3 regions of the Pseudarthrobacter sp. W1I19 genome follow, and region 1 is predicted to be linked to each of the others. Evidence: predicted binding sites of a transcription regulator. Region 1 holds the regulator's gene; each other region holds the start of a gene.
What was found. The regulator LexA, encoded in region 1, represses DNA repair genes until DNA is damaged. The targets are predictions, from matches to a motif close to TCGAACANNTGTTCGA.

Region 1 (10,336 bases):
CCACCAGGCACAGGGCCACGCCCGCGGCGCCCACCGAAATAAAACCTCCGGACGGGCCCACCTGGTCGATAAAGACACCGGCCAGCGGAGCCCCGAGGGCCACACCGGCCGTTAGCGCGGAGCCGTACCAGCCCATGGCCTCGCCGCGCCGCTCCTCCTCCACGAGTTCCGCCACCTTCTCGGATGCTGACGAGAGTACCGGGGCGCAGAGGAGCCCAGGCAGGATAGCAACGAGGGCGAGGGTCCAGGTGTCGTGGGCGAACCCCATGGGGATGGTCAGGGCGGCCATGCCCAGGAGCAGGACGATCGGCGAGATGGGCCGGTGCATGGCACCGTAGATGAGCCCGCCCACCACGGAGGCCGCGCACCAGAACAGGAAGACGATACCGATTTCGGCCTGGTGCCCACCGGTTTCGAGCGCTGCCACAATGCCCACGTCGGTACCGCTGAGGACCATTCCCGCGCCGGCCGCCACGGCGAAGAGTGCAGCCACGGTGGCCGTAAACCACGTGAAGTTGCGCGCCACCTTCTCCCTGAGTCCGGCGCTGCGGGCAGTGTGGGCAGCAGCCGGGGCCAGGTCCGCGGCAGCCTCCTGCAGGTGGGCGGGGGCGGTGGAAACGACGGCGGCCTCGGCCGCGCGCTGCTGGTCCGCCTCGCAGTCGACAGCGGTTGTGGCGCTGCGGGTGGGCGGGTTGAACCACATCAGGAACAAGCCGGCCAGGGACGTGGATACGCCCACAATGGTCAGGCCCGCCACACTGAAGCCGCTGGTGGCCACAATGGCTCCCGCGGCGGGGCCGATCATAAACACCACTTCGGTGGTGATCGCGTCGAGGGCGAACGCAGTGCGGCGCTGGTCGCCGTCGGCCAGCACGCCCAAGGACTGGCGCACCACGCTGAAGATGGGCAGCGTGAGGAGTCCGCCCACGAAGACCAACGGCAGGAGCCACTCGTACGGCACATGCGGAACAACGGACCAGATCACGGTCTCGGAGACAACCGAGGGGATGAGGGCCTTGCGCAGGCCCACTGTATCCACCCGGCGCCCCCGCCAAGGCGCACCCAGGGCGATGCCGATGGTCATCACGGCGGCGGCTGTACCCGCGGCAGCGTATCCCTGGCCCAGGGTGAGGACGATGTGCAGGGTCAGCAGCACACCGGCTGCCGAGTGCGGAATGCGGGCGATCATGCCCACAAGGAGTAGCCGCCTGATGGGCCGCACGGCGAGCAACTCCCGGTAGAGAGCGAAATTCACGAAAAGAATCCTTCGGTCTGCCGCAGCCGACCGGGGATCCCCCTCCTCGCCGCAGCTAGTGGACAGCGCGCCGCAGTTTCACCTCGATGGAGTCGACCCGCTCCCCAAACAATACATTCCGGGACCACTGGGCCTGGAGTCCTGCCACCAGTTCCTGCACGGCGGCCGCGTCCAGGCCGTCCTCCAGGTAGAGGACCACCTGCAGCTCGGGACCGGCGCCTCCGCCGGGGAGGACGGCCCCGTCAGCGGTGCGGGCTGCCACTCCCCTGCCCGGCAGGAGCTCCAGGCTCCGCACGGCGGGGAAGCCGGCCGTAGCCTCCCGCATCTGGCGGGCGAGGGCGTCATCCGTGTAGGAGGGGATCCAGTCCTGCTGCTGGGCCAACGCCCAGAGGGCGGGCCGCCGGACCACAAACGTGACGGTCGAACCCGGGTCAAGGACCAGCAGTTCCGCCCCTTCCGCCACGGCCGAAAGGGCCGCGCGTGCGGCGTAGACCGCTACTGGCCGCGCCTCCGGGTGCCACGCGCTCAGTGCCTCGGCGGATGTGAACGCCGGCATGGCGGTCCGGCCATCGGCAGCTTTGAGGGTCACCAGGGCCATGTCCGCCTGCTTGTCGGCGTGCAGTCCGTCCTGGCCTTCGGCTTCTTCGGCGAGCTGGGCAACGATGGGAATAAAGACCCGGGCGGTGGCGAGGGAGGCAACCACGGCGGCCTCGTCCCCGTGTCCAGCCTGCAGGGCCGCGACGGCGCTGAGGTAACCGGCGTCGGCCAGTCCGTCGTCGTCCTCAAAATTGTGGATCTTGGCATTCTCCCCGGCCAGGCTCCGCCCCGCCCAGGGCTGGCCGGCAGAGTCGGTGGCACCCCCGGCACCGGCCAGCGCTGCTGCGATGTGGCCGGGGAGGTGGCGTTGCGGAGAGGTGCCGGATCCGGGTTCGGTGCTGGACATGGCGTTGCCTGGGGCCTGGCGCGGCTGGCTAGCGGCGGCCGGCGACGTCGAGGGCCTCGGGCAGGGTGAAGGCGCCGGCGTACAAGGCCTTGCCCACGATGGCTCCTTCAACCCCCAGCGGCACCAGGGAACGCAGGACCTTAAGATCGTCGAGGCTGGAAATACCGCCGGAGGCCACCACGGGCTTGCCGGTCTTTTCGACCATTTGGCGGAGCAGTTCCACGTTAGGTCCCTGCAGGGTCCCGTCCTTGGTCACGTCGGTGACCACGTAGCGCGAGCACCCCGCCTCTTCGAGCCGGCCGAGCACGTCCCAGAGGTCCCCGCCTTCCTTGGTCCAGCCGCGGCCGGCCAAGGTGGTTCCGCGGACATCGAGGCCGACGGCGATCTTGTCACCGAAGCGTTCGATGGCCCGCTGGGTCCATTCGGGATTTTCCAGCGCTGCCGTACCGAGGTTGACGCGCGCAACGCCCAGGTCCAGGGCGGCTTCGAGTGTTGCGTCGTCGCGGAGGCCGCCGGAGAGTTCCACCTTGATGTCCAGCCTGCCCACCACTTCGCGCAGCAGCTCCGCGTTGGAGCCGCGGCCAAAGGCGGCATCCAGGTCCACCAGATGGACCCACTCGGCACCCTGCTGCTGCCAGTTCAGTGCCGCTTCCAGCGGGGTTCCGTAGCTTGTTTCGCTGCCCGCTTCGCCCTGGACGAGCCGGACGGCCTGGCCGTTGACGACGTCGACGGCGGGCAGCAGTTCAAGGACCGGCAGGTCTGTAGCGGTGTTCATCAAAAATCCTCGAAAGTTGGGGGGAAACGGGGCAAGGTATGGCTAGTTGGCCGGCAGCGTCAGCAGATAGGCGGCCAGCAGTGCCATGCCCGCCAGGACGTAGAAGGAAACCTGGGTCCAGAGCGGTTTGTGCTGCTGCCGAAACGAGATGCCGCCGCCGATGAGCAGGCCGGCGAGTCCCATCAGCAGGACCGACCACACTAGGCGTCGCCGCCGGCAGGAGTTTCGGCATCTGGCGCCGGGTTGCCTGCCATGGGGGAGCTTGCGCCTGCATTGCCTGCCTCAGCCGGGCGGCGCAGGGCGTCCACCCAGTTGCGCAGGAGCTGCGCGCCGGCGTCGCCGGACTTTTCCGGGTGGAACTGGGTGGCGCAGAGCGGGCCATTCTCGACGGCGGCGATGAACGGGGCGCCATGCTCGGACCAGGTGACCAGGGGCGGGGCCATCCGGGGCTGGATGACATCGAAGTTCCATTCCTGCACCCCATAGGAGTGCACGAAGTAGAACCGCTCGTTTTCGACGCCGGCAAAGAGCTTTGAGCCCTCCGGCACCTTGACGGTGTTCCAGCCCATGTGCGGAACAACATCTGCGGGAAGGAGCTCCACCTTGCCGGGCCATTCACCGATGCCTTCGGCCTCGGTGCCGTGTTCCACACCGGCTTCGAACAGCACCTGAAGGCCTACGCAGATACCCAGGACCGGGCGGCCGCCGGCGACGCGGCGGCCGATGAGGCGAATGCCGTCCACGGCCTTGAGCTCACGCATGACGGTTTCAAAAGCGCCGACGCCGGGAACCACCAGGCCGTCAGCGTTCAGGACATCCTCGGGCTTGGAGCTGAGGATTACCTCCGCGCCCGCGCGCTCCAGGGCACGGACTGCAGAGCGAACGTTTCCCGAACCGTAGTCGAGAACAGTGACGGTGGGTTTCCCCTCCGGCGACGGCAGCTTCTGTGAGGCTGACGGATCGATAATTGCGCCGTCGCGCAGGACCTGGCCGCTCACAGCGCACCCTTGGTGGAGGGAATGCCTTCGACGCGGGGATCGGACTCAACGGCAGCGCGAAGGGCACGTGCGAATGCCTTGAACTGGGCTTCGACGATGTGGTGCGGATCCCTGCCCGCGATCACGTTCATGTGCAGGCAGATCCCGGCGTGCAGCGTTATCGCTTCAAAGACGTGGCGGGTCAGCGAGCCGGTGAAGTGGCCGCCAATCAGGTGGTACTCCTGGCCGGCAGGTTCCCCGCCGTGCACCAGGTACGGGCGGCCGGAGACGTCAACTACGGCGTGGGCCAGCGCCTCATCCAGGGGCACGGTGGCCTCACCGAAGCGGCGGATTCCCGCCTTGTTGCCCAGGGCCGTGCGCAGAACCTCACCAAAGGTGATGGCTACATCCTCCACAGTGTGGTGGACGTCGATGTGGGTGTCCCCGGTCGCCTTCACCGTCAGGTCGATGAGGGAGTGCTTGCACAGCGCGGTGAGCATGTGGTCGTAGAACGGCACTGACGTGTCGATGTCCGAGACGCCGGTACCGTCGAGGTTGATCTCCACGAGCACAGAGGACTCGCTGGTGGCACGCTCCATGCGCGCCGTCCTGGCCGCAGTGGATCCGGTGGAACTCATGGTCAAGTGTCCTTTGGGAAGAAGGAGTGGTTCAGGGCGTCCAGCGCCAATACTTCCAGTCTAGGCGGGAAGCGTGGCCTGGCCGGCAAGGATGCTTTCCAGCGACGTGAGGAAGGCTGTGGTTTCAGCCTCAGTGCCGGCAGTGACGCGAAGATGGCCCGGGATCCCGACGTCGCGGATCAGCACACCTGCGTCGAGCAGCTCCTGCCAGACCTGGTGCGGGTTCTCGAGCCCGCCAAAGAACACGTAATTGGAGTCCGAGGCGGCGGGCTTCAGGCCCATCCTCGTCAGCTCTGCCACGATCCGGTCGCGCTGTTCCTTGATGTCCTCAACGTCGGCCATCAGGGCCTCGCGGTGCTGAAGGGCTGCCAGCGCGGTGGCCTGAGTGATGGCGGAAAGGTGGTACGGCAGCCGGACCAGGCGCAGGGCATCGGTGACCTCGGGGGCTGCGGCCATGTAACCGAGGCGCGCCCCGGCAAGGGCAAATGCCTTGCTCATGGTGCGCGAAACAATCAGCCGTTCACGGCCGGGCAGGAGGGTGAGGGCACTCGGCGTGCCGTCATGCGCGAACTCGTGGTACGCCTCGTCCACGATGACAATCGTCTGGCTGGCTTCGCCGGCCTCGTACACGGCCTCCACCACGTCGAGCCCCAGGCCGGTTCCGGTGGGGTTGTTCGGAGAGCAGAGGAAAACAATATTGGGCTGCAGTTCCTTGACCTGCAGGGCGGCCGATTCGGCGCTGAGGCCGTAGCCCTCCGCCCGGTCACCCACGATGTATTCAGTGTCCGTGCCGCTGGCCAGCAGCGGGTACATGGAGTACGTGGGGGGGAAGCCCAGCGCGGTGCGGCCGGGTCCGCCGAAGGCCTGAAGGATCTGCTGGAGTACCTCGTTGGAGCCGTTGGCCGCCCAGACGTTCGACTCATCAAGTCCATGCCCCAGGTACTCCGCCAGGGCCTTGCGCAACTCGGTGAATTCCCGGTCGGGGTAGCGGTTGAGGCCTGCGGCAGCTTCCGTCACGGCGGCACTGATGGCTGCGCGGACGTCCGCGGGCACCCCGTGGGTGTTCTCATTGACGTTGAGGAGGATGGGGACATCCAGCTGGGGCGCGCCGTAGGGGGTCAGCCCACGAAGGTTGCTGCGGAGGGGGAGCCGGTTCAGGCGCTCTAGCTGGTCATTCACCTGAACAGTTTAGTGCCCGTGCAGGAGACCGGAAAATGTGACGGTGCCCTGTTCGCGCTCAGCGTGCAGCTAGCGCGTGGGCACGTACAGCTGCTGCCCGGGGTGCACCGCTCCGGCGCTCAGGTTGTTGAGCTGCACGATGTCCGCCACGACGTCGCGCGCATCCCGCTCCGGGTCAACGGTTCCGGCAATGGCCCACAGCGACTGGCCCGGCTGCACGGTGACGGTGACCGTGGGGGTAATGGAAAGGTCTGCGGCGGAATCCGAGGCCTTGGCCGGCGAGTTGAAGAAGCCTGCCAGGGAGAGCAGCAGAGCCGCCAGCAGGACCAGGGGGATGCCGATCAGAACCACCTTCCCCCGGCGGGTGAGCCGCAGCGGCGGCTGGGGCGCGGGACGGTCCGACTGCCGGCGGGCCCCCTGCGACAGAAGTTGATGCACCGAAAGAAGCTGCGGACGTGAACCCTGTGAAGCAGATGTAGCTGACATGAACTGAGCCCTCCTGGACCTGACTGTGCTGCCCGATGTCCTTCCCAGCGGCCCCCGATGCGCCCGGAACTGATCCGGATCTTCGAGTGGCTTCAAGCGGAGTAGAACAAATGTTCGAACTTTGCTTTCTCTGTTTTAGCACTTATCGACGAATAATGTCGAGACTCGCTAGAACAAATGTTTGAAAATGCCCTGTGGCTGGCCTAGCTTTGAAGACAAGAACAACCACCTCTGAAGTTGATCAGCAGGGTCTGACAATTGCGGCGGCTACTCCGGGTCCGGGCCGAAATGCCGGGGCAAGATGAAAGGCATTGGCGAATATGGCAGCAGCAGCCGCCGGGGGCAGGGCAACCTCCCAACCGAAGAAGACCGCCAAGGGCCTGACGCCGCGGCAGAAGAAGATCCTCGAAACCATTCAGCGCTCGGTCAATGACAACGGCTATCCGCCGTCCATGCGGGAAATCGGCGATACCGTGGGGCTGGCGAGCCTCTCCAGCGTCACCCACCAGCTGTCGCAGCTGGAAAAACTCGGCTACCTCCGCCGCGACCCGAAAAGGCCCCGCGCCATGGAGGTGCTGATGCCCCTGACCCTGGACGGGGGTGCCCCCAAGCCTGCATCGGAGCCGTCCGCCCTTTTGCCGGGCACCAGCGCAACAGTGACCCAGCTTCCCACCGCCATGGACACCGCCATGGTTCCCCTAGTGGGCCGGATCGCCGCCGGCGGTCCCATCCTTGCCGACCAGGTGGTGGAGGATGTCCTGGCGCTCCCCCGCCAGCTTGTGGGCCAGGGGGAACTGTTTATGTTGAAGGTGGCCGGCGATTCCATGGTGGACGCCGCGATCTGCGACGGCGACTGGGTGGTGGTGCGGCGCCAGGCAGACGCCGCCAACGGTGATATCGTCGCGGCGCTCCTGGACGACGAAGCCACGGTCAAGACCTTCCGCCAGCGTGACGGCCACACGTGGCTGTTGCCGCAGAACACCCAGTACGAACCCATCCTGGGCGACCACGCCACCATCATGGGCAAGGTCGTCTCTGTTCTCCGCTCGCTCTAGGCAGCGGCATCAGCCGTTTGCCGGCAGCGCGAAGGCGCTGCCGGCATTGTGAAGGTGCTGCCGTCAGGCGTTCTCCCCTGCCAGCCGTTCAAGGGCCGCGATCGCCGTCTTCCGTTCTGTAGTGGGCCAGAAGGGCGGCAGGGCCCCGCGAAGGAATCCGGCGTACCGTTCGGTGGCCAGCCTGGAATCCAGCACTGCCACCACGCCCTTGTCCCCGGTGGACCGGATCAGGCGTCCGGCGCCCTGGGCCAGGCGGATCGCAGCGTGGGTGGCCGAGACGGACATAAAGCCGTTGCCACCCGCCTGCGCCACAGCACGGGACCGTGCAGTCATCAGGGGGTCGTCCGGCCGCGGGAATGGAATCCGGTCGATGACCACCAGCCGGCAGGACCCGCCCGGAACATCCACGCCCTGCCACAGCGACATGGTGCCGAACAGGCAGGTATCGGGTTCGTCCGCGAACTGCTTCACCAGCGCCGTCATGGTGGAGTCGCCCTGGCAGAGGATGGTCATCCCCAGCTTCGGCCGCAGCGCGTCGGCTGCTTCCTCCGCTGCCCGCCGCGACGAAAACAGGCAGAGCGCACCGCCGTTGGACGCACGGATGAGTGATTCGAGTTCGACCAGTGCCTCCGGGGAGACTCCGCGGCCGGGCTTGGGAAGGTGGCCTGCGACGTAGAGGATGCCCTGTTTGGGGTAGTCGAAGGGCGACCCCACATCAACACCGGTCCAGCTGGGTGCGCCCTCGCCTACGAGGCCCAAGCCGCCCGCTGCGGGCTCAAAGGCCGAACCGATGGCCAGGGTTGCCGAGGTCAGCACCACGGTATGCCCCGCGAACAGGCCTTCACGCAGCCGCCCGGCTACGGACAACGGAGCAATGTTGATCAGCGCAGGAGCCGTGTCATCGGGCTGCGAATATCCCTGTTGCGGGTCAAAGGAGCTGGCGCGGGAGAACCACACCACTTCCCTGTTCTCGCGAGCTGCCAGGAGGCGTTCGCAAAGTTCCAGGATGAGCATCAGCCGGGAGCGCGCAAGCTGCCGCCCGCCGTCGGCCGTTGTACTGCTGTCCCCCTTGGAATCAGACAGTGCGGCCCGGCAGGCCTCACGCAGCTGGTCCACGCAGTCCAGCTGCTCATCGTTCAGGCCGTTCGGCAGCAGCCCGTTGGCAACGCCCGTCAGGGCCAACTCCAGGTTCGCGGCGGCGGCATTGAGCGCGTCCACGGTGATGGCCGTGTGCTTGCGGGCGCCCGCCGCGGCGGCGTGGACCATGGCCACCGAAAGCTGCCCGGAGACAGCGCCCGTCACCCTGTCCTGGAGTTCATGGGCCTCGTCGACTACCACCACGTCATACTCAGGCAGTACGGCCAGTCCTTCGAAGGCGCTGACCGCGAGCATGGCATGGTTGGTGACCACAACGTCGGCTTCGGCGGCATTCTGGCGGGCCAGTTCGCTGAAGCATTCCGCCGCCATGGGGCATTTCTGCGCTCCCAGGCATTCCATGGACGTGACCGAGACCTGCCGCCAGGCGCGGTCCGTGACGCCGGGCAGGAGCTCATCCCGGTCGCCGGTGGTGGTCTTCTCCGCCCACTCCCGCAGCCGGACCACTTCCTTGCCCAGCTGGGAGGAAGGACCGCCTACGGCCGCCGCAAAGTGCGGGACGCTGGTGTCCTCCCCCAGGGAGAACAATTGGCCCTCGGCGGGCTCCTCGGAGGGGAAACCGCCTTCGAGCTTGTGCAGGCACACGTAGTTGGACCTGCCCTTGACCAGTGCCACCTTGACGGGCCGGTCCAGGGCGGGGGTGATGGTTTTCAGGAGCCGGGGCAGGTCCCTGCCCACGATCTGGGTCTGCAGGGCAAGCGTTGCAGTGGACACCAGGGCCGGCTTGTCGCTTTCCAGGGCATGCGCGATCAGGGGTATCAGGTATGCCAGCGACTTTCCCGTGCCAGTGCCTGCCTGGACGAGGAGATGGTCGCCTGTTTCGATGGCCCGGGCCACCTGCCTGGCCATCTCGTGCTGGCCGCTGCGGCTTTGCCCGCCCATGCCCGCAACCGCCCGGTCGAGCAGCTCAATCACGAACTGCTCGCCGGGCGTGGTTGTGGCTTCGTCAGCCACCGCCTCAGTCATGGGTGACGAAGGATTCCAGTTCAGCCGCGAGGCCTTCCCGGACTTTGACTACTGCCCGCGTACCGGCTTCATCGTGGTCGACGCTGATGATCTCGGCGTCCGATTCGTGCAGCTTGCTGACCAGGTCTCCCCGGTCGTACGGGATCAGCAGGTCAAGCTTGACGGACGGCCGCGGGATGGCCTCGCTGATGGCCTGCAGCAACTCGGGAATGCCTTCCCCCGTGCGGGCCGAAACCACAACGTGCCGCGGTTCGCGCTGCTTGAGCCGTTCCACCACAAATGGATCCGCGGCGTCAGCCTTGTTCAGCACGATGATTTCGGGCACCTTGCGGGCGTCCACTTCGCTGAAGACCTTGCGGACTGCCGCAATCTGGCCCTCAGGGTCCGGGTGCGAAACATCCACCACGTGGAGGATCAGGTCAGAGTCCGCCACTTCCTCCAGCGTGGAGCGGAAGGCCTCCACCAGCTGCGTGGGCAGCGACCGGACAAAACCGACCGTATCGGCCAGCGTGTAGCCGAGGCCGTCAGCGGTTTCGGCCTTCCGGACCGTGGGATCCAAGGTGGCGAACAACGCGTTCTCCACCAGCACCCCGGCGTCCGTCAGGCGGTTCAGCAGCGAGGACTTGCCGGCGTTGGTGTACCCGGCAATGGCCACCGAGGGCACCTCATTACGACGGCGGTTGGCGCGTTTGGTCTCACGGGCCGGCTTCATCGCGGCGATTTCCCGCCGCAGCTTGGCCATCCGAGTGCGGATCCTCCGGCGGTCCAGTTCGATCTTGGTTTCACCAGGACCACGCGAACCCATACCGGCCGCGGCGCCACCTACCTGGCCACCGGCCTGGCGGGACATCGACTCGCCCCAGCCGCGCAGGCGCGGCAGCAGGTACTCGAGCTGCGCCAGCTCCAC
Region 2 (10,336 bases), 930 kb from region 1:
TCGTCCACCAGGCGCCCGGACTCGGCATCGAGGCTGGAAGTATCGAGGGCAGCGAAGCGCTCGTACAGCGCCCGGTTCAGGAAAACCTCATCCTGGTGGGCGGAAAAGCGCGGCGAGAGTGCTGTTTCAAGATCCCGGATGTCATCCGTTGCATCGGCGGACACCAGGGTGAAGAAGGCGGCAGAAGCCCTTTGCAGCAACTGCCCGGACAGCTCCATCGCCACCGCCGTGTTCTGGAAGGTGGCCGGTTCAGGGTTCTCCGCAATGGCCCGGATGTCCGCCAGGTGGCCGGCGAACCCGGCCTCTGCTGCCTCCGCATAATGCGAGGCCTGGAGGTCAGCAAAGGGAGGCAGGCCGAACGGAAGCGGGCTGGGATGAAGCAGGGGGTTTGTCATGACGTAAATCTTCCACACGGGCCACACCTTCTCAACGACCTCCAAATGCTCGTGGCGGCGGGCCGCAATACCTACAATGACGGCTATGGGGATTAGTTGGGGTGGTGCCGCCGCGCGCGCCGGCGCCACCGTCTGCGCATTGTTCGCAGCTGCTGCACTGGCCGGCTGCGGGTTGGTGGCTGAGCAGAACGGGCAGACGCCGCGGCCGGCAGTTTCCAGTTCCGAAGTCCCCGGTTCCGGGACACCAGCCTCAGCTCCGGCCCCCAGTCCCACCCCGACCCCTGCTCCCACGCCCGGCAAGGGCCCGGCCTGCCCGGTGCTGCGGTGCACATCGGTGCTGGTCACCGGCGACATGCTGGTCCACACCCAGCTCTGGCAGCAGGCGCAGCAGGATGCGGCCGCAGCGGGGAAGCCCGGCTACGATTTTGGGCCGCTGCTGGAAGGGCAACGCCGGTACATCAACGGCAGTGACCTTGCAATCTGCCACCAGGAAACACCTGTGGCCGGTCCGGAAGGTCCGTTCTCGGCGTACCCGTCCTTTAACGTCCCGCCGCAGATCATCACAGCATCCAAGAATGTGGGGTACCAGGCATGCACCACCGCCAGCAACCACACCATCGACCGTGGCACCGACGGACTGCTGCGCACCCTAGATGCCCTCGATGCCGCCGGCCTTAAACACACGGGTTCCTACCGGACCGAAAATGAGTCCCAGGGGATCCTCATCCTGCAGACACCGGCCGCGATGGTCGCGGTCATCGAGGCCGCCTACGGGCTCAACGGGCTGGTCCCGGACTACCCGTGGCAAGTGGACATGCTGGACGCCCCGGCCATGATTGCCAAGGCCGTGAAGGCGAGGGAACTCGGGGCCGACATCGTCCTGGGCGCGATGCATGCCGGTGAGGAGTATGCCAGCGAACCGAACGCACAACAGCAGGAGGTCGCGCATGCGCTGGTGGACAGCGGGCAGTTCAACCTGGTCTACGGGCACCACACCCACTCGGTGCTGCCCATCGAAAACTACAAGGGCACCTGGATTGTGTATGGCCTCGGCAACGGCATCACCGAACTGTCACCCTGGTACGTGGTCAACAATGAGGGCCTGCTGGTCAGGGTGCAGTTTGGCCAGGACGCCACCGGGAAGTGGTCAGCCACCGATATGGCCTGGGCTCCATCGGTTATGGTCCGCGATCCCTACCGCTGGTGCCCGGTAGCGGCCGACGCGCCGCAGGGGCCATGCGCCGGCCCGGAAGCGGATGCCGCCACCAGGCAGCGGACCGCCACCGTGGTGGAATCCCGTGGAGCCGCAGCGGCGGGCGCCCACGAACTCCTGATTACCCGCGAGCCGTAAGACGGGGCCAACGAAAGTGCCGCCGTCGGCCGTGGTAGCAAAAACGGAATCAGCGCGGGCGGCGCGCCGCGTGCTCCCTGGCCAGTTCGGCGAACCGGTCGTCGGGGTGGCCCGGCTCGAACGTCCCGAATTTCCGCTCGGCGGCCGTCCGGATCAGGAAATCGGCAATCGCAGGGTTCTTCGGCAACAGCGAGCCGTGCAGGTAACTCGCCACAACATTGCGGTACCGGGCGCCCTCATGGCCGTCGCTGCTGTTGTTCCCGGTGCCCTTGGCAACGGAGCCGAGGGGCCGCACCCCGCTGCCGAGCCTGGTCTGGCCGCTGTGGTTCTCGTAACCCAGGACTTCGCCGAACTCGGGCGTGGCCACCTTGACGTTCCCGATCAGGCGCTCGTCCGTGCCATGGGTTTCCACGTCCAGGACACCGATGCCGGGGATGACGGCTCCGGTGCGTGTTTTGAAGAAATGACCGAAAAGTTGGTACAGCCCGCAGATGACCAGCATCGGGGCGCCGTCCTCGGCAAGGTCCTTCAACGTCCCGGCCCGCGCCTGCAGGTCGTCCTGGATGACCAGCTGTCCGCTGTCCTGGCCGCCGCCGCCCAGAATAATGTCCACGTCCCCGGGGAACGGATCACCCACGTTGTATTCGAGCAGTTCGGGAGTGTAGCCGTGCCAGCGGAGCCGCTGCTGCAGGACCAGGGCGTTACCCCAGTCGCCGTAGATGTTCATGTCCCGCGGATACAGCTGCACCACCCGTATGGTGCCCTTGCTTCCGTTGACGGGATCCGCGCCTGCCTGGCTCATGAGACAACCTCCACGGTGGTGATTTTGGACAGCTCGCGGCGGATCGCCAGCATGGCGGTGTAGGTGCAGAATACGCGCTTGGGCTTGCCCTGCGCCTCCCTGATGAAGGCCGCGAGGGCGGGGGCGATCTCGGTGTCCACAGCGCCGATCCGGACGTCGTCGTACTGCAGGCGCAGGGCCATGTCGTAGGCGCGGGACCCTGTCACCTGGTCCACTCCGCCCTCGCGCAGGGAATCGAATTCCACATCCCACAGCCAGGACATGTCCCGGCCGTCGGCGTAGTTGTCATTGATGGCGATCATCGTGGCGTAGCCGCCGGCGGGAAAGGACTTCAGCCCCAGCCGGAAGCCGCTCGGGTTCTTCACGAGGACGAGATCCAACGGCTGCCCGTCCACGGTAAGGCTCTCACCTCGGCCAAACGCCGGCTCCACCTTGGACAGAGCTTCCAGCAAGGTGGCATGGTTCGCGGTGGCTGCGCCGCCGCCACAAATACTGCGCGCAAGCGTCAGCGCCGCCGCCGCATTAAAGATGTTGTACACCCCGCGCAGCTTCATGCCCGTGGTGACAGTGCCGCCGTCGTACTCAAATTCAGCACTGTCCGCGCCTACTTTGCGGAGTACGACGTCGGCTGCGGGCTTCTCCGGCAGGGCCGCCGGGGCGGGACTTCCGGGAGCCGCGCGCAGGTCGTCGTCGTTGGGGAAAGTTCCCAGCAGCGAGTCATCCAGGCCGAAGTACTTGACCTCCTGCCCCGTCAGCGTTGCAGCGATCCGGGCAACGCGGGGATCCTCGCGGTTCAGTACTACAGTCCCCGTGGTTTTTGCGGCGATGTGCTGGAGCAGCTGGGCTGTTTTATCGATCTCGCCGAACCGGTCCAGCTGGTCGCGCAGGACGTTCAGGAGGAGGCAGTAGCGCGGGGGCACGCTGTTGACGAAATGAACGGCGTGGGCCTCGTCCAGTTCCAGGACCGCGACGTCGGCGTCGAGCCGGCCGCGCCAGTCTACTTCGCCGAGCAGGGCCGCGGCCACGCCGCGGGTGAAGTTGCTGCCGGTGCGGTTGGTGAAAACCTTCAGCCCCTGGCTCTCCAGCAGTTCCACCACCATCTTGGTGGTGGTGGTTTTGCCGTTGGTGCCGCTGACGACGGCTACGCCGTGCGGGAGGGTGGTGAGTGTCCGCCGCATAAAGCCGGGATCGATTTTTTCGACCACCAGCCCCGGAAAGGCAGACCCGCCACCCCGGAGCCGGGAGGCGCGACGGACCAGCTTGCCGAGCGGAACACTGAAGGAGAACATAGTTCGAATATATCCCAGCAACGGCATACAGCTGCCGCCGGGGATGGCCTTGCGGACTGGGTGAAAGCGACTGCGCCGTATGCTGGATGGATGACAAATTCCCTTTCAGCCGCTTCCGCACGCGTTGGATCCGGTCTGCGGATCGGCGTGCTGGCGCTCCAAGGTGACTTCCGCGAACACCTCCGGGCCATCGAAGCGACCGGCGCGGAGGCGGTGGGAATCCGCCGCCCCAAGGAACTGGACGGCCTGCACGGCCTGGTTATTCCAGGGGGCGAATCCACCGCCATCGATAAGCTTGCCCGCGCCTTCGACCTGGCCGGGCCGCTCAAGGAACGCATCGCCGACGGCCTGCCGGTGTACGGGTCCTGCGCCGGCATGATCCTGCTGGCCTCTGACATCGCCGATCCGGCCACCGACCTTTCCGGAGCCCCGCAGCAGACGTTCGGCGGACTGGACATCACCGTGCGCCGCAACGCGTTCGGCCGGCAGCGCGAGTCATTCGAGACGGACCTTGATTTCAAAGGGCTGGACTTCAGCGCCACGGAGTCCGGGGTTCCGCCCGTCCACGCCGTCTTTATCCGCGGACCGTGGGTGGAGCGTGTGGGACCGGACGTTGAAATCCTGGCCCAGGTGGAGCCGGCCGATCCTGAGCACGCGTCCCACGCGGTCCCGCTGCCCGGGACGGCTAGAATTGTTGCAGTGCGTTCAGGCCGGCTGCTGGCCACCTCCTTCCACCCGGAAGTGACGGGGGAGAAACGCGTACACGAACTTTTTATCCGCATGATCAGAGGAGAAGCGTAAAGCATGTCAGGCCACTCCAAATGGGCGACGACCAAGCACAAGAAGGCGATCATTGACAGCCGCCGCGCAAAGTCGTTCGCCAAGCTGATCAAGAACATCGAAGTTGCCGCACGCATGGGCGGCCCGGACCTCGCCGGCAACCCCGGCCTGGAACTGGCCGTGACCAAGGCGAAGAAGACCTCGGTTCCCAACGACAACATCGACCGTGCCATCAAGCGCGGCGCCGGCCTCACCGGTGAAGTGGTGGACTACACCGAAATCATGTACGAAGCCCGCGGCCCCCAGGGCTCCGCGCTGCTGATCGAGTGCCTCACGGACAACAAGAACCGTGCTGCTTCCGAGGTGCGCCTGGCCATTTCGCGCAACGGCGGCACCATCGCTGATCCCGGTTCCGTGAGCTACCTCTTCGCCCGCAAGGGTGTTGTTACGCTGCCGAAGAACGGCCTCAGCGAGGACGACGTCCTGATGGCCGTGCTGGACGCCGGCGCCGAGGAAGTCAAGGACAACGGCGAGACCTTCGAGATCCACTCCGAACCCGCTGACCTGCAGGCCATCCGCGACGCCCTCAAGGAAGCCGGCATCGAGTACGACACCGACGAGGTGGAGTTCGTCCCCTCCATGCAGGTGGAGCTCGACGTCGACGGCGCCCGTAAGTTCCTCAAGCTTGCCGATGCACTCGAGGACCTCGACGACGTCCAGAACGTTTACAGCAACGCCGACCTCAGCGACGAAGTCCAGGCTGCCCTGGAATCAGAGTGACGTCCCGCGGTGCCTGCTGACCCCTCGCGCCCGTGACGCTGCGTGTACTCGGCGTAGACCCGGGACTGACCCGCTGCGGCATCGGCGTGGTGGACGTTGAGCGGAACAGGCGGGCAACCATGGTGGCCGTGGGCGTGGTGGGCACTTCGCCCGAGGAGACGCTGGACCAGCGCCTCCTGGTGATCGCCCTGGCCATCGACGAATGGCTGGACCGCTACGAGCCCCAGGTGCTCGCCGTCGAACGCGTCTTTTCCCAGCTCAACGTCAGCACGGTGATGGGGGTCGCCCAGGCGTCCGGCGTGGTGATCGCCGCCGCCGCGCGCCGCGGAATTCCGGTGGCGCTGCATACGCCGTCGGAAGTAAAAGCGGCCGTGACCGGCAGCGGCTCCTCCAATAAGGACGCGGTGACCAAGCTCGTCACCAAGATCCTCCGGCTCGATGCCCCGCCGCGCCCGGCTGACGCAGCAGACGCCCTGGCCCTGGCCATCACCCATGCGTGGCGTGCCGGCAGCGGTGCGGCGATTGCCACTACCGGCCCCGGCAGTTCTTCGCTGACTCCGGCCCAACGGGCATGGGCCGAAGCGGAGGCGAAAGTGCGGCGTGCCCGCTGATTGTCCTGGCTGCTTGCTAGGGTATTCGTAGATATGTTCGGATAGCCGGTACCTGCCCTCTTACCAAGTGGCGGCCCGGCGGTACACCAGGAGCCCGGCCTTGATCAGTTTCCTTCGCGGAACCGTAGCGCACGTAGGCCTGTCCACGGCCGTGATCGATCTCAACGGTGCGGGCATGAGCGTTAACGCCACGCCGCAGACCCTCAGTAAGCTCCGCACGGGGGAGGAGGGCCAGCTGTTCACGTCCCTGATCGTGCGTGAGGATTCGCTCACGCTTTTTGGCTTCGCGTCCGACGACGAGCGGGAAGTTTTCGACATCCTGCTCAGTGTCAGCGGGGTGGGCCCCCGGCTGGCGCTGGCAGTTCTTGCTGTCCATGATCCGGAGGCGATCCGGGTGGCGGCACACACCGGTGACAGCAAAACCTTCACCAAAGTGCCCGGCATCGGTCCCAAGGTGGCCGGCAGGATCGTTTTGGAGCTCGCCGGAAAGCTGGTGCCGCACGGCACTGCCGCTGCAGCGGGTGCACCTACCGCTGCGGAGGCCGCCTGGAAACCCCAGGTGGTTGCTGCGCTGACGAGCCTCGGCTGGTCCGAAAAGGACGCCTCCGCCAGCATCGACAAGGCACTGGCGGACGATCCCGAGGTGTCCTTCCGCGGCAACGTGCCGGAAATCCTGCGGACTACGCTCCGCTGGCTGGGTCAGGACGGAGCGCGTGCCGGCAACCGCGTAGGCAGCCGTGGCTGAACCGTCACTGGTGGCCGCGGGGGAGGAACCGGAAGAGCGTGCCATCGAGGCCGCCCTCCGGCCCAAAAACCTCGATGACTTTGTGGGCCAGCACCGGGTGCGGAAACAGTTGTCGCTGGTGCTGCAGGCCTCACGCATGCGCGGCCGGAGCGCGGACCACGTGCTTTTTTCGGGCCCGCCCGGGCTCGGTAAAACCACACTGGCCATGATTGTGGCATCGGAGATGAACGCACCGCTGCGGATCAGCAGCGGGCCCGCCATCCAGCACGCCGGAGACCTGGCCGCCATCCTGTCCTCCCTGTCCGAGGGTGAGGTCCTGTTCCTGGACGAAATCCACCGGATGTCCCGGCCGGCCGAAGAAATGCTCTACATGGCCATGGAGGACTTCCGGGTGGACATCGTGGTGGGCAAGGGCGCCGGCGCCACTGCCATTCCGCTCGAACTGCCGCCGTTCACCCTCGTCGGTGCCACCACCCGTGCGGGCCTCCTGCCGGGGCCGCTGCGTGACCGGTTCGGCTTCACCGGGCACCTGGAGTTCTATTCCGTTGCCGAACTTGAGCTTGTCCTGCGGCGCTCCGCCGGGCTGTTGGACCTGAAGGTCAACTCTGCCGGATTCAGCGAGATCGCCGGCCGCTCCCGCGGCACGCCGCGTATTGCCAACAGGCTGCTGCGCCGGGTCCGTGACTGGGCTTTGGTGCACGGCATCGAACAGATTGATGCGCGGGCGGCCTCCGCGGCCCTGGATATGTATGAAGTGGATAAGAAGGGGCTCGACCGGCTGGACCGGGCGGTCCTGGAAGCGCTGATTACCAAGTTCGGCGGCGGCCCCGTGGGCCTGTCCACCCTGGCCATCGCCGTCGGCGAAGAAACGGAGACCGTGGAGACGGTGGCCGAGCCCTTCCTGGTGCGCGAGGGGCTGCTGGGCCGCACGCCGCGGGGAAGGATCGCAATGGCCCCCGCCTGGACCCACCTCGGCTATGCGATCCCGTCCGGCGTTTTCGGGCAGGAGCCGCTGGACCTTTTCGATACTGCCCAAGATGAGTCCGAGGGCACTGACAACTGGGCGCCGCAAAGCCAGTAGCAGGCTCCCTTCAGCTTTTCCCTTTAGACTGGTATGACGCTCGGCACGTTCGGGTCTTTGTTTCGCGGGCTGCACATGCTGCCTGCGTCGCTGGGGAAGGAACCCGTCAGGCCTCTGCCTGCCTGACAGTTCTGCCCCGGCCGGAGCGAAGCCGATGTTGCTGGAAAATCAGCTAGGCAAATAAAAGGACGGAATTCCCCTTGGATCCAATGTCAATTCTCCTGTTCGTCATGCTCGGCGTGTTCATCTTTATGATGTTCCGCCGCAACAAGAAGACGCAGCAGCAGCAGGCGGAGCTCCAGTCGAAGTTCGGCCCGGGCGTCGACGTGATGACCAGCTTTGGCCTCTACGGCCGGATCGTGGACATCGACGAGGCCGAGAACAAGGTCACCCTTGAACTTTCCCCCGGCAATCTCGCCACCGTACACCGCCAGGCCGTCACCAAGATTGTTGAGCCCGCTGCTGTGCCCGAGGCCGCTGCGCCGGCCGTCCCGGATGATGCCTCCTCCATCACCGGGCAGGAAATCCCCGCAGCGGAGACCGGAACCCCGGCCCAGCCGGCCGAGACTCCCGACGAGACCCTGAAGCGCCTCAATGATGAGGGCAAGAAGGACAACTAGTCCCTGTTAGCGCTTTTCAACACCTCTACGGCTGCGGAATACCGCCGGTGCCGGCCAAACCAGGCACCGGCGGTTCCTGACGTGAATAAGAGAAAGATCAACAATGGCACGAACTGGCCCTAAGAAACCAGGCCTCAGGGTCCTGGTCTGGCTCGGCGTCATCATCGTCGCGCTGACTGCTGTCCTGGCGGGCGGCACCCTGGCCGGGAAGGCGAGCTGGGCGCCCAAGCTGGCCCTGGACCTCGAAGGCGGCACCCAGATGATCCTGGCGCCCAAGGTTGAGGGCGGTTCGGACATCAACGAAGAACAGCTCAACCAGGCTGTGGCGATCATCCGCCAGCGGGTGGACGGCTCCGGCGTTGCCGAAGCCGAGATCAGCACCCAGTCCGGGCGCAATGTGGTGGTCAGCCTTCCAGGCACCCCTTCAAGCCAGACACGCGACCTCATCCAGGCCTCCGCGGACATGAACTTCCGTCCTGTCCTGCTTAACGGGGCAGGCGCGGCCGTGCCTGAGGAGTCGCGGGCACCGGAAGACCAGCTGCCGAAGCCGACGGCGGAACCCGCCAACAGCAGCGACACGAACTGGATCACGCCGGAAATCTACCGCCAGTTCGAAGCCCTTGACTGCGACAACCCGTCCCAGGACGAGCAGGAACGCTCGGACCCGGCCAAGCCGCTGGTCACCTGTGAGCCTGCATCCGGGAACAACCCGGCGATCAAGTACATCCTGGGTCCGGTGGAGGTTAAAGGCAGCAACATCGTCACCTCCTCCTTCCAGCTCCAGCAGGGTGCACAGGGTGCCGTCACGAATGAGTGGGCAGTCAACATCCAGTTCGACGGCGAAGGCACCGCTAAGTTCAAAGAGGTCACGGAACGCCTGAACCAGTTCTACGTGGCTGCCGGCGGGGAATCGGGCAACGACCCCAAGGCACAGTTCGCCATTGTGCTCGATGACCAGGTCATTTCCGCTCCGCGTTCGCTGGCCGTGATCACCGACGGCAGGCCGCAGATCACCGGCGGCTTCACGGAACAAACCGCCAAGGCATTGTCTGACCAGCTCCGGTTCGGTGCCCTGCCCATCAGCTTCGAGATCCAAAGCGAGCAGCAGATTTCCGCCACCCTGGGCGGCGAGCAGCTGCGTATGGGCCTCCTCGCCGGCTTGATCGGCCTGCTCCTGGTGGTGGTCTACTCGCTGTTCCAGTACCGGGCCCTTGGCTTCGTGACCATCGCCTCGCTGGTGGTCGCCGGCATCCTGACCTACCTGGCTATCGCCATCCTGGGCTGGACGGAAAACTACCGGCTGTCCCTGGCAGGCGTAGCGGGCATCATCGTTGCCATCGGCCAGACGGCTGACTCGTTCATCGTCTACTTCGAACGCATCCGCGATGAGCTCCGTGAAGGACGCGGGCTGGTGTCCGCCGTCGAAAACGGCTGGAAGCGCGCCAAGCGGACCGTCCTCGCCTCGAAGGCTGTCAACCTGCTGGCGGCACTGGTCCTGTACTTCGTGGCCGTCGGCAACGTCCGCGGCTTCGCCTTCACCCTGGGCCTGACCGCGATCGCCGACCTCATCGTGGTGTTTATGTTCACCCACCCCACGCTGCAACTGCTGGCCCGCACCCGGTTCTTTGGTGAAGGACACAGGTTCTCCGGCCTCGACCCCAAGCGCCTCGGCGCAGTTCCGCTGTACCGCGGCGCGGGCCGCGTCCGCACACCCGAAGACCGGCCCGCCGTCGCAGTCCGAGCCAAGAATGCAGGCGCCACGGCCGAGGCCGAACGCCGCATGACCATTGCCGAACGCCGCCTGGCGCAGAAGCAGGCGGAGCTGGCCGGCTCCTCGAAGTCTGCAGCGAAGGAGAACAAGTAATGCCAAGCTTCGCAACTT
Region 3 (10,336 bases), 950 kb from region 1:
AATCGACGCAGCCGGTGCCGTCGTCAATGCTGATGAAAACCACCCTCCTGCCGCCCCGCATAGGAGGTGTCTGGGTGGCCACGCGCACTCCGGCCACCAGCACTTCAGTCCCGTTACGCAGGCCAAGGAGCTTGTCCGCTGTTGTGACGCCCAGCCGTTCCAGGATGGGGCGGTGGCTTTCCATCAGGTGGCTGCTGACATCAACGGCCATCAGGTCCAGTTCCGCCCGGACATTCTCTACGAGGGTGGGTGCGGGCAGCCCCGGTTTAACGTTCCGCAGCTCCACATCGCCCAAGGGAAGGGACAGCTGCCCCTCGACCAGTTCGACGCCCTTCCGCCCGGTGCCTGCATTTTGCAGCCGTTGCAGGTGCTGGACCAGGTCAGCCCGGTTGGCCATTCCGCCTGCCTCCCGATGGAGGGAATCAAACGCACCCAGCTGGGCCAGCCGTTTGATGCTTGGCTTGCTCAGCCGCGAGCGCGCGCGGAGGTCTGCGAGGGAGTCGTAGGGCTGGCCGGCAACTATCCTTTTCAATTCGGTGGCGGACAACCCGTAGATCCCGTTCAGGCTCAGCCGGATTCCGAGCTTCCCGGCATCAGGTCCGTGCAGGATCCGCTCCACCCGGTACTCCCCTTTGCTGCGGTTGATGTCCAGGGGAAGGATGGGGATGCCAAGCCTTCTTGCCTCCGCCACGAGAAGCCGTTTTGGGTACATGCCGGGGTCGTGCTCCCACAGGCCTGCCAGGAACGCTTCCGGGTGGTGCGCCTTCAGCCATGCTGACTGGTACGTGGGCACGGCGAAGGCCGCCCCGTGGGCTTTGCAGAAACCGAAGCTGGCAAAGGACTTCAGGGTCTGCCAGACCTTGTCTACGACGTCGGGTGAGAAGTTCTTTGCCTTGGCATGCTTCCGGAAGTACTCCTCCACCCGGAATTCCCCAGACTCGCTGCTGAGGGCGCGGCGGAATTCATCGGCCTTCGCAAGCCCGCACCCGGTCATGACATCGAGAGTCCGGAGGATTTGTTCGTGGAACACCGTCACGCCGTGGGTCTCCTGGAGTACCGGCTTCAGGAGGGGGTGCGGATAAACCTCGGGAGCAAACCCGTGCCGGTGCTCCAGGAAGGGCCGCACCATGTCCGATTTCATGGGCCCGGGACGGAACAGGGAAATATCGATGATGAGGTCATTGAATTCCCGCGGCGCCATCTTGCCAATGAGCTCACGCTGCCCAGGTGACTCGATCTGGAAGCAGCCCAGGGTGTGGGTGCTCCGGATAAGTTCAAAGGTGGGCTCATCATCCAGGGGAATGGCGTTCAGGTCGATGTGCCCGTTCTCTGCAATGAAATCAGGCCCGGTCCCGCCAGTTCCGGTTGCATGGCCACCGGCAGCCACCACTTCCTCTTTGGAGGGATGGATGCGGATGATTTCCCGAACGGCAAATGCCATGGCGCTCTGCATCCTGACGCCCAGGACGTCGAGCTTGAGCATGCCCATGGGGTCCATGTCGTGCTTGTCGAACTGGCTCATGGGCAGTCCAAGCCCGCTGGGCTGGACAGGGGTGCGGTCCAGCAGGGTGGCATCCCCCAGGATCACCCCGCAAGGATGCATGGAGATGTGCCGGGGCAACCGGTCCAGGCGCTCGGTCAAGTCCACCAGCAGGTCAAGCTGCTGGTTGCCATGGGAATCCCGCTGTTCCACCCGGCCGGCAAATTCCCTCAATTCGGGCTTCTCCTGCAGCGCCTCGCGGAACTTCGAAGCTGAAAACCGCCACAATTGCTTGGCGATGTCCCCCACGTCCCCCTCATCCATCCCCAGGGCAAGGCCGGCGTCCCGCACAGCACCGCGTGCCCGGTAACCGTTCTGCATGCTCATGAGCGTGACGCGTTCTTTGCCAAAGCGCTCGAAAATCCGGTGGTACACGTTGTGCCGTTCGGCGCTCTCGACGTCGATATCAATATCCGGCAAGGTGGCCCGGTCCTGGGAGAGGAACCGTTCGAAGATGAGGTCGTGCTGCAGCGGATTTACCTGGCTGACGTCAATGAGGTAATTGACCAGGCTGGAGGCCCCGGAGCCCCGGGCGGCTGCCCGCACCCCCATGTCCTGGATCATCCTTGAAACCTCCGCCACGGTGAGGAAGTAGGAGGAGAACCCCAGGTTCTGGATGATCCCCAGCTCATGCTCAAGCCGGTGGAGCATTTCCTTTTCGCTGGTGCCGGCAATCCCGGGGAACCTCCTGCCAATCCCCGCCTGGCAGCGCTGCACCAGTTCCACATGCGGATCCTGGCTGATCCCGATGACCGCGGCTTCGGGCACTACCGGCTGCTTCCACCCCATGTCCGTGACGGGATCAATCCTGCACACATCGGCGAGCGCCTCTGTTTGTGCCATGAGCCTGTTGAGGTCTTCTGCCCCATAGCCGGCAGCGGAGATGATTTCCCTCCCCAGCTGGAGCATCTGACGGGAGGATTTCAGCCAGGCCTGGCCGTTTGGTTGCAGCAGCGGTTCCTGGGCCAGTTCCGGAAGGGATTTCAGGGTCCGGGCTGAATCCAGGACGTCTGCGGTTGCCGCCCCGTCCTCTGCGCAATACCGGACCGCGTTGGTGAGGATTGCCGGGATGCTGTGTTCTTCGGCGAGTTTAAGCATCCGGACGGCGTGTGCTGTACTCAAGGGAGATCCCGGGGCGCTGAGCTGGGACACGATCTCGGCCACCACAGTTCCCGCGGGCATGGCGTCCAGCCACTGCTTGAAAAGGGTGCGCGGGCGCAGGTAACGCCGCCCGCCCATGGCCCGACCGACGTCGGAATCCGGGCCTATCAGCACCATCAGCACAGGTTTAAGGGTTTGGGGATCCAGGGTGCGGGAGGCAAGTTCCGCACGGGTTACGGCCACCGGCACAACTCCCCCGGACTTTCCCGAGGTGCGGGCATGGGCGTCTGACACAAGCCGGCACAGCGCGCGGTAGCCGGCACCGTTGTTGTTGCCGCGGGCAAGCACCACCACGCGGCCCGCCAGCTGGGTGCGGTGATCGCCGTCGTCGTCATAAACGGCAAGGTCCACCCCGACGATGGGGTCAATGCCGGTGTCCATGCACGCCTTGAGGTGCTTGATGGTCCCGTACAGGCCGTCCCTGTCCGTGCAGGCGAGCGCGCTGGCGCCGTCAGCAGCAGCCGCCTGCGCCAGTTCCTCGGGCCATGACACTCCATAGTGGGCGCTGAATGCGGTGGAGACGTGGAGGTGCGTGAAGCTCATGCTGTTCTGGGTCGAAGTGCGTCATGGATCCGCAGGATCCGCCAGCGGCCGCTGCGGATATGGCGGGTCAGGTCAAGGGTGAGCGGCTCTCCCTGTTCAGCCAAGCCGGAGCCCGGAGCTGAAGGCAGCACCTGGACCCGCCAGATTTCATGGTCCACCAGGCCGGGGCCGCTGCCCAGCGGTGCACGGGTTTCTTCGGCCCACCATTGGCGGCGCTCGTACCAGCGCACCGGTTCGGCGCAGACCGAATAGGAACGTCCGGCCCAGATAACACCAACTGGATTGCCCTCAGGGGTGCAGGAGACGTCAACGGATTCGCTGAACATGCCCATGGCGCCTCCCGGATGCAGAAAGTTCGAACAGAAACCGTTCGAATATATATTCGAACAGAACCAGTCTACGCCTCCCGGAAGACGCCGCATAGACAAAGGACCGGGAGCGGGTTCAGCGGGAAGGGGAAATGCCGGGAAGCGTCTTCGGCTTACATTTCCGTCAGCCTTCAGGGGTGGACGGACCGAACGGCAGGGAGCAGGATTGTGCCATGAGCACCCATGACGCACTCCTCAAGCAGGTCAGTCTCAAGGCCCAGGACTCCACCCTTGTGGCAACTTTCGATCTGGACGGCAGTATCCCCGGTTCCGGTGCCTATGTGGTGGGGCTTGTGGCTGCCAGTCCGGACTACTCGTCCCAGCGGCGCCTGGGTATTGAATTCATGAACGGGAAGCCGATTTCCTTTTTCTCGTTCAACCATGACCAGAGTAGTGAGGAAAACTACGATCTTTCAGGCGTCAGCCACTCGGACAGCACCATCACCGGCCACTTCCCCATGGCAGCGATCAACGGCCTCGGCGAAGGGCACGTGATGACCGGCTTCAGCGAGGCTGACGGACGGGAATTCCAGTCCGGTGTTCCCGTGGAGGAGAACCTGTAACAGCTGGGCCGGGCGGCTCAGCTGTTTTCTTTGTGGACCCGGAGTTCGAGTTCGATGAAGCCGGAGATCATGGCCCGGTAGGTGGACTCTACGATGTCCGGGTCGATGTCCTTCTTTTCGGCTGCGGACCGGACGTGTTCAATGATCCGTTCCACCCGCCCCGGAGCGCGCACCTCTGCGTCGTCACCCTTGAGCGTTCCGGCGATCCGGATCAGGCGCTCGCGGCGGGCGATCAGGGTGACAATCTGCTCATCCACCTCGTCCACGGCAATCCGGACGGCAGCGAGCTGTTCCTTGTCGGCCAAAGCATCTCTATCGTTCCCTTGAATTGTCGCCATCCTCTGACAGTATCGAACCATGCAGCCAAGAGTCGACTTCATTTCACTGGGCGTCCGCAGCGTTCCGGTGTCCCGCGCGTTCTATGTTGACGGCCTGGGCTGGCCGGTCCACCGTGAGGCTCCGGGAGAAGTGGTGTTCATCCAGGTGAACCACGGCCTGGTGCTGTCGCTCTGGGACGTCCGCCAGATGCAGGCCGATGCCGGCGTCAGTGCTCCCGGCCCCGTTCCCTGCATCACCCTCAGCCACAACCTGCCGGGCACCGAGGACGTGGACCGGGTCATGGCAGAAGCCGCCGCGGCAGGCGCCCAAATCATTGCCGAGCCCATCACCCAGCCGTGGGGCGGGTACAGCGGCTACTTCGCAGACCCTGACGGCTTCCGCTGGGAGGTGGCGTACAACCCCACGTGGACAGTGGACGACGCCGGCACGGTCACTGTTTAGGCCGCATCCCGCCCGGGCATGGGCTTCTAGAAGAGGGCCTCCACGGGCCGGATCAGCTCCGGCCCGTTGTTGCGCACGTTCCCCACGTCCTTGCCCACGGAATCGACGTGCCAGTCCGACGCCACATCTTTGACCCCGGACCGTACCAGGTCCACGAGCCCGGCCGCGTCGTCGGCCTGGGGGTCCAGCCACGCTTCCATGGTGGATTTGTCCATCGGCAGCGGAACCCGGTCGTGCAGTGCCGTCAGCTTGCCGAACACCGTGTCCTCGCTTCCGGGCGGCGGCGTGTCAGTGGTGAGGATGGACGTGGATAACACCCACCCGCCCGGCTCCCCCGCCGGCCACGCCGGATCCTTCCACCACTCGTAAAGCCCCGCGAAAACCAGGCCGCGGCCCTCTCCCGGATGCACGTAGTAGGGCTGCTTCGACTTCCCGGGCCCCTGCTTCCACTCGTAGTAACCGTCCGCCGGCACCGCGCACCGGCGTGACTGCACGGCTTTGCGGAAGGCCGGTTTTTCCAGCACGGATTCGCTCCGGGCGTTGATCATCCGCGAACCGATGCCAGGGTCCTTGGCCCAGGACGGCACAAGGCCCCACCGCGCCACGTGGAGCTGGCGCACCTGCCTCGGCGCAGGCCCCTCCTCAATCAACCGCTCCAGGACGATGGGCACGGCATCGGTTGGCGCAACATTCCACGACGGCGGGATGTGCACCTCCTCCTCAAGCCCGGCGTCGAACTCAGCCAGGAGGTCCCCCACAGCACGTGCCATCACATAACGTCCACACATGGCTCCAGCATGCCACCGGCCATCTGAGCTGTCATGTGAAGCGCCGGGAACTGGGGAATATGGGCCTGCACGCTACCGTTGAAAGGAAGGAAACAATCAACCACGCATAGGAGAAACTTATGGACTTCACTCCCGAATCCGGCACCATCACCATGTTCTCCACCACCTGGTGCGGCTACTGCAACCGGCTAAAGAAGCAGCTGGACGCGCAGGGCATCGGCTACAAGGAGATCAACATTGAGGAAGTGGAAGGTACCGCTGAACTCGTGGAGCAGCTCAACGGCGGCAACCGCACAGTGCCCACCGTCCTCTTCCCGGACGGCACCGCTGCCACCAACCCGTCCGCTGCCGAGGTCAAGACCCGCCTCGCAGCCTAAGCGGCAGGACAGCCCCAAGGACCAGGGCAGCCTCACAGGCACCCCGGACAGGCGAAACGGGACCAACCGCAGGTTGGTCCCGTTTTTGTTGCAGTCTTATGCCCCCAGGTCGCTGAAGGGTGCCGTTTCAAGGGCGGTGTGTCCGGCATAGGTTGCCAGCAGTGCCTCCTCCACCGCTGCGACGTCCACGCCGGGAACAAGATCATCCACTGCCCCGGCAGTGGCAGGATCCCAGTCCAGGCCCAGGGCGGTGTAGGTATCGGTGAGGACCTTGCGGATGGGCGCGGAGTTTTCCACCACGATGACGGAGCTGAACAGCCAGCCGCCGGCCACCACGCGCTGGGCGGTACCTACCAGCTTCACCTGGCGGGGAGTACCAGGTGCGCTGCCGTGCACACTGAATTCCCCGGGGCAGTACTCGCCGGGAATCTCACCCACCGCTGCGTGCACCCCAAGGCTGCGCAGGGCATCCGCGAACAGCTCACCGAAGTACCCGAACCGGCTTTTGGATCCCGCGATCGCGTCCGCGTCGGGTTCAATGTGGTCCACCACCAGCGTCCCCTGGTGGTAGGCCGCCGCCCGGCCCCCGGCGCGGCGGACCAGCGGCTCAAAACCGTTGTCGCGGCAGGCCTGCTCCGCTGCTTGGAAACCCGGCAGCCGGGTATCCCGCTGGCCGAACGCCACCGTGGGTGCCGGCCGGTACAGCCGCAGCATGGGGCCTATTTCCCCGGTCCTCGCCCTGGCCAGGAGCTCCAGGCCAAATTCCAGGTCCCGCCCGGCGCCCAGCGAAACCTCCTGGCGCACCACTGTCAGTGTGCGGGTTCCCGGATCGGCATGGTGCATGTTGCTAAGCTCCCCTGTGGTCATCGTGCAGTTCCTTGCTGTTGCGGCCGCGTTCGCAGTGATTGACGCGATTTGCTGGCCGGACAGGCCAAACCTAGGTTACGCCGTGACCTTCGAGGTCATTTATAGCGCCGGCATTGTGTTTTTGCCCTCCGTCCGGCGTTCGACGGCGGCAGCTGGCTCACAGCCCTGGGTTCGGTCAGCGCCGCCCCACCCAGAGGCCGTGCAGCAGCGGGAGGGCGGACGCAACCATCAGAGCGCTGCCGAGACCGGGATCGTTGGCACGGACCACAGCCCCTGCAATCAACACGGCGCCGAATACCAGGGCCGACGCCGCGCGCCGCACCGTCCGGTCCAGCCTGGCGGCCTGCCGCTCCAGGCGGGGGTTGGCGCCGGTAAGGTTGCCTTCCTCGATCCTGGCAATGAGTGCGTCGAGGCGCCTGGGCAGGCGAAGCGCGAGTCCTGCGGCGTCAAATGCCTGCTGGGCCGCGTCCTGCACGAGGTTGCCGCGCTCGTCCCGGAGCAGCTGCGCGGCGTAGGGCTCCACCGAGTCCCACAGGTTGAACCGGGGGTCCAGGGAACTGCACACTCCCGATGTCAGCGACATCGCTCGGATGATGAGCAGGAAGTTCTCGGGCAGCTGGAACGGCAGGGAGCGCACCACGTCGCCGAATTCCATCGCGAAGTCACGGAACTCCCGCGGATCCACCTCGCGCAGCTCGGCGAAACCCATTCCGCCGAACCTGCCGAACAACTGCGTCATGGCCCGTTCCAGCCCCACCACGTCAGCTGCCGGCATCAGGACGCCTACATCGCCGATGGCAGCCACCAGGCCTTTGCCGTCCCGCGCGGCGGCAGCGAACAGGAGCTTGCGCAGGCCGCTGCGGGTCGAGGCCGGAACCTCACCCATCATGCCGAAGTCGATGAACGTCAGCTTCCACGGGAGCCCGCCGGCGCCGGCAGGAGCCGGGGTGACGAAAATATTGCCGGGGTGCGGGTCCGCATGGAAAAACCCGTTGGTGAACAGCTGGTCGAACATCACGGACGCGAACACCGGCGCCACCTGGGCGGGATCGATGCCTGCCGCCTTGAGCGCCGCGACATCCGTAATCTTGATGGCCGTGACGTCCTCAAGAGTCAGCACGCGGCGGGTGCACCGCTCCCAGGCGACGCGTGGCACCGCCACTCTGGTGTCGTTGGCAAAGTCCACCCCGAAACGCTCGGAATTGGCGGCTTCATGGAGGTAGTCGATTTCTTCGAAGCTGGTCTGGGCGAATTCCGTTACCAGGGCCGGAACGTCGGCGCGGCTGGAAACCACACGGAAGCGGCTCAGCCATCCACCCACCTTGCGCAATGCCGCCAGGTCGACGTCGACAATTGCGTCAATGCCCGGGCGCTGCACCTTGATCACCACATCCTTCAGCCCGGTCTCGGCGACATCAGCAGGAAGAAGGCGTGCGCGGTGCGCCTGCCCCAATGAGGCGGCGGCGATGGTGGCCTCCTCAATCCAGGCGAAGGCCTGCTCGAGCGGGACTCCCAGTTCCTTCTCGGCCAAGGCCCGGATGGCTGGAAACGGGACCGGGGGCACCTCGTCCTGCAGGCCCGCGAGTTCGGTGGTGATTTCCGGGGGAAGCACGTCAAGCCTGGACGAGAGGAACTGGCCCACCTTGATCATCAGGCCGCCGAGGTCCACCGCGAGCATGTGGAAACGCCGGGCGAAGCGCTGCATCCGGGCCGGCCGCGTCCGCTCAGCCACCAGCCCAAGCCCGATCCGCGGGAGCAGCAGCTCAAACCACCAGGTCACTGCCAGGTTCCAGGCCGCGAAGCGGAGTATGCGGCGGTACCGGGCCCGGATATTTCCGGCACCGGGAACCTGCACCGGATCTGCCCGGTTGCGGCGGACCGAAGCCACCCGGGTCAGCCTTGGGCGAGGATGGAATACATCCGGCGGCGGGCCTCTTCGAGCACGGCCACGGCCTGCTGCACCTGGTCTGGCGTGCCCGTGCGGCCAACTTGCGCCGCGGCTTGCGCCAGCTCAATTCCAGCCTTGGGCAGGGAACCAAAACCGGCGGCCGGGCCTGCTGCACCCCACGGCGCTGACTCGTGCACGCCTGCCGCCTCCTCACGGCCGGCTTCGGTCAACGAGTAGATCTTGCGGCCGTTGGATTCCTCGACGCTGATGACACCTTCATCGGCCAGCAGTTGAAGGGTGGGGTAGACAGAACCGGCGCTTGGTTTCCAACTGCCGCCGCTGCGCTCCTCGATCTCACGGATGATCTGGTAGCCATGCATGGGGCGCTCCGCGAGCAGGGCAAGCACGGCTGCCCGCACCTCGCCCTTGCCTGCGCGGGTACCTCCACGCCGTTCGAACCGCGAACGGAACTCCTCAACAGCCTGCCAGATGCCGTCGACGCTGTGTCCGCCAAAGCCGCCTGCCGGGTACGAATCGCGCACTGGGTCTCCTCTGTAAAATCGCCAGCGATATACAACGACACTTAACGATACATCCGCCCGGCGCGGGCGGGTCAGCTTTTGCGGAGGGTCAAAATCTGCTCCGCGCGCCCGAAAGGCCCCTGCAGATCGTGCAGGACTGTTGAGGTGAGGCCAATCCCGTCCCGTCCAAAGGAGACGGCGTTGTCCAGGCCCAGCCACTCCCCTTCGGGGCGCCGGTACATGTGGATCTGGAGGTCAACGTTGGGGAAGGCGTAGCTGTCCTTGCCCGGCGGCACCCTTGCGGCGATGCCGTTGGCGGTGTCCACCAGCCCCATCAGGCGGGCGAGGTCGCCACTGTCTGCCTTGTCCGTCAGGGGATGGTCCGTGCGCAGCCATACCTTGCCGGCTCCGGGGCGATGGCCTTCCGCCACGCGCATTTCAAGGGAGCGGATGTAGCCGCCGGGCCACACTGATGCGCCGTCGTAGGGCTTGCATTCGTCCGGGCCGGGAATGGCGGTGTCCTCCACGGCCGCCACGGCGGAAGTATCGCTGGTGACCATCCGCCAGGCCGTGGCCCGGATGGCGGTGCGGCCGCCCGCAATCAATTCGGCCTGCAGCAGTTCGATGGTTTTTCCCGGCCGGAGGGTGGTGGTCTCGATGTGGAACCCGCCGCCTGGAATCAGACCCAGGATTTCGTAGCTGAGCCGGGCCATCCGCAACCCCTCCCGCGGCTGGTGCCGCTCCAGGGAGTCCGCCATGAGGCCTGATGCGGGGGCCATGTGCTGCTCGTGGACATTCCAGGCACCCTGCGCGTGGATCGTGGAGCGGAAGCGTCCCCCGCCCAGTGACTGGTAGTAGTAGTTTCCCTCGGCCAGTTCAGGCAGATCGGTGGTCAACGGTGGCCCTCCCGGAGATTTCAGTGAATTCTGACTAACTCTAT

Region 2: ruvA (Holliday junction branch migration protein RuvA) is a predicted target of LexA. The motif match lies at 6,034-6,049, and genes of this name have one in related genera.
Region 3: QF038_RS08655 (DUF6504 family protein) is a predicted target of LexA. The motif match lies at 3,615-3,630, and genes of this name have one in related genera.

What each region holds. Positions count from the first base shown of each region.
Region 1 is NZ_JAUSZR010000001.1:2,785,590-2,795,925, forward strand. It holds gene QF038_RS13070 (MFS transporter) at 1-1,255, opposite strand, end outside; gene QF038_RS13075 (SseB family protein) at 1,311-2,198, opposite strand; gene priA (bifunctional 1-(5-phosphoribosyl)-5-((5-phosphoribosylamino)methylideneamino)imidazole-4-carboxamide isomerase/phosphoribosylanthranilate isomerase PriA) at 2,227-2,973, opposite strand; gene QF038_RS13085 (hypothetical protein) at 3,016-3,156, opposite strand; gene hisH (imidazole glycerol phosphate synthase subunit HisH) at 3,174-3,971, opposite strand; gene hisB (imidazoleglycerol-phosphate dehydratase HisB) at 3,968-4,588, opposite strand; gene QF038_RS13100 (histidinol-phosphate transaminase) at 4,649-5,767, opposite strand; gene QF038_RS13105 (LysM peptidoglycan-binding domain-containing protein) at 5,837-6,205, opposite strand; gene lexA (transcriptional repressor LexA) at 6,574-7,308, shown strand; gene QF038_RS13115 (ATP-dependent DNA helicase) at 7,372-9,429, opposite strand; gene hflX (GTPase HflX) at 9,422-10,336, opposite strand, start outside.
Region 2 is NZ_JAUSZR010000001.1:1,851,475-1,861,810, forward strand. It holds gene QF038_RS08685 (M3 family metallopeptidase) at 1-395, opposite strand, end outside; gene QF038_RS08690 (CapA family protein) at 481-1,746, shown strand; gene QF038_RS08695 (type 1 glutamine amidotransferase) at 1,796-2,548, opposite strand; gene QF038_RS08700 (Mur ligase family protein) at 2,545-3,837, opposite strand; gene pdxT (pyridoxal 5'-phosphate synthase glutaminase subunit PdxT) at 3,928-4,638, shown strand; gene QF038_RS08710 (YebC/PmpR family DNA-binding transcriptional regulator) at 4,642-5,397, shown strand; gene ruvC (crossover junction endodeoxyribonuclease RuvC) at 5,430-6,008, shown strand; gene ruvA (Holliday junction branch migration protein RuvA) at 6,109-6,753, shown strand; gene ruvB (Holliday junction branch migration DNA helicase RuvB) at 6,746-7,834, shown strand; gene yajC (preprotein translocase subunit YajC) at 8,044-8,454, shown strand; gene secD (protein translocase subunit SecD) at 8,558-10,318, shown strand; gene secF (protein translocase subunit SecF) at 10,318-10,336, shown strand, end outside.
Region 3 is NZ_JAUSZR010000001.1:1,834,619-1,844,954, reverse strand. It holds gene QF038_RS08660 (DNA polymerase III subunit alpha) at 1-3,244, opposite strand, end outside; gene QF038_RS08655 (DUF6504 family protein) at 3,241-3,576, opposite strand; gene QF038_RS08650 (hypothetical protein) at 3,786-4,175, shown strand; gene QF038_RS08645 (chorismate mutase) at 4,193-4,513, opposite strand; gene QF038_RS08640 (VOC family protein) at 4,533-4,955, shown strand; gene QF038_RS08635 (SOS response-associated peptidase) at 4,982-5,725, opposite strand; gene QF038_RS08630 (mycoredoxin) at 5,863-6,120, shown strand; gene QF038_RS08625 (lipoate--protein ligase family protein) at 6,217-6,963, opposite strand; gene QF038_RS08620 (AarF/ABC1/UbiB kinase family protein) at 7,163-8,875, opposite strand; gene QF038_RS08615 (PadR family transcriptional regulator) at 8,881-9,417, opposite strand; gene QF038_RS08610 (thioesterase family protein) at 9,489-10,292, opposite strand.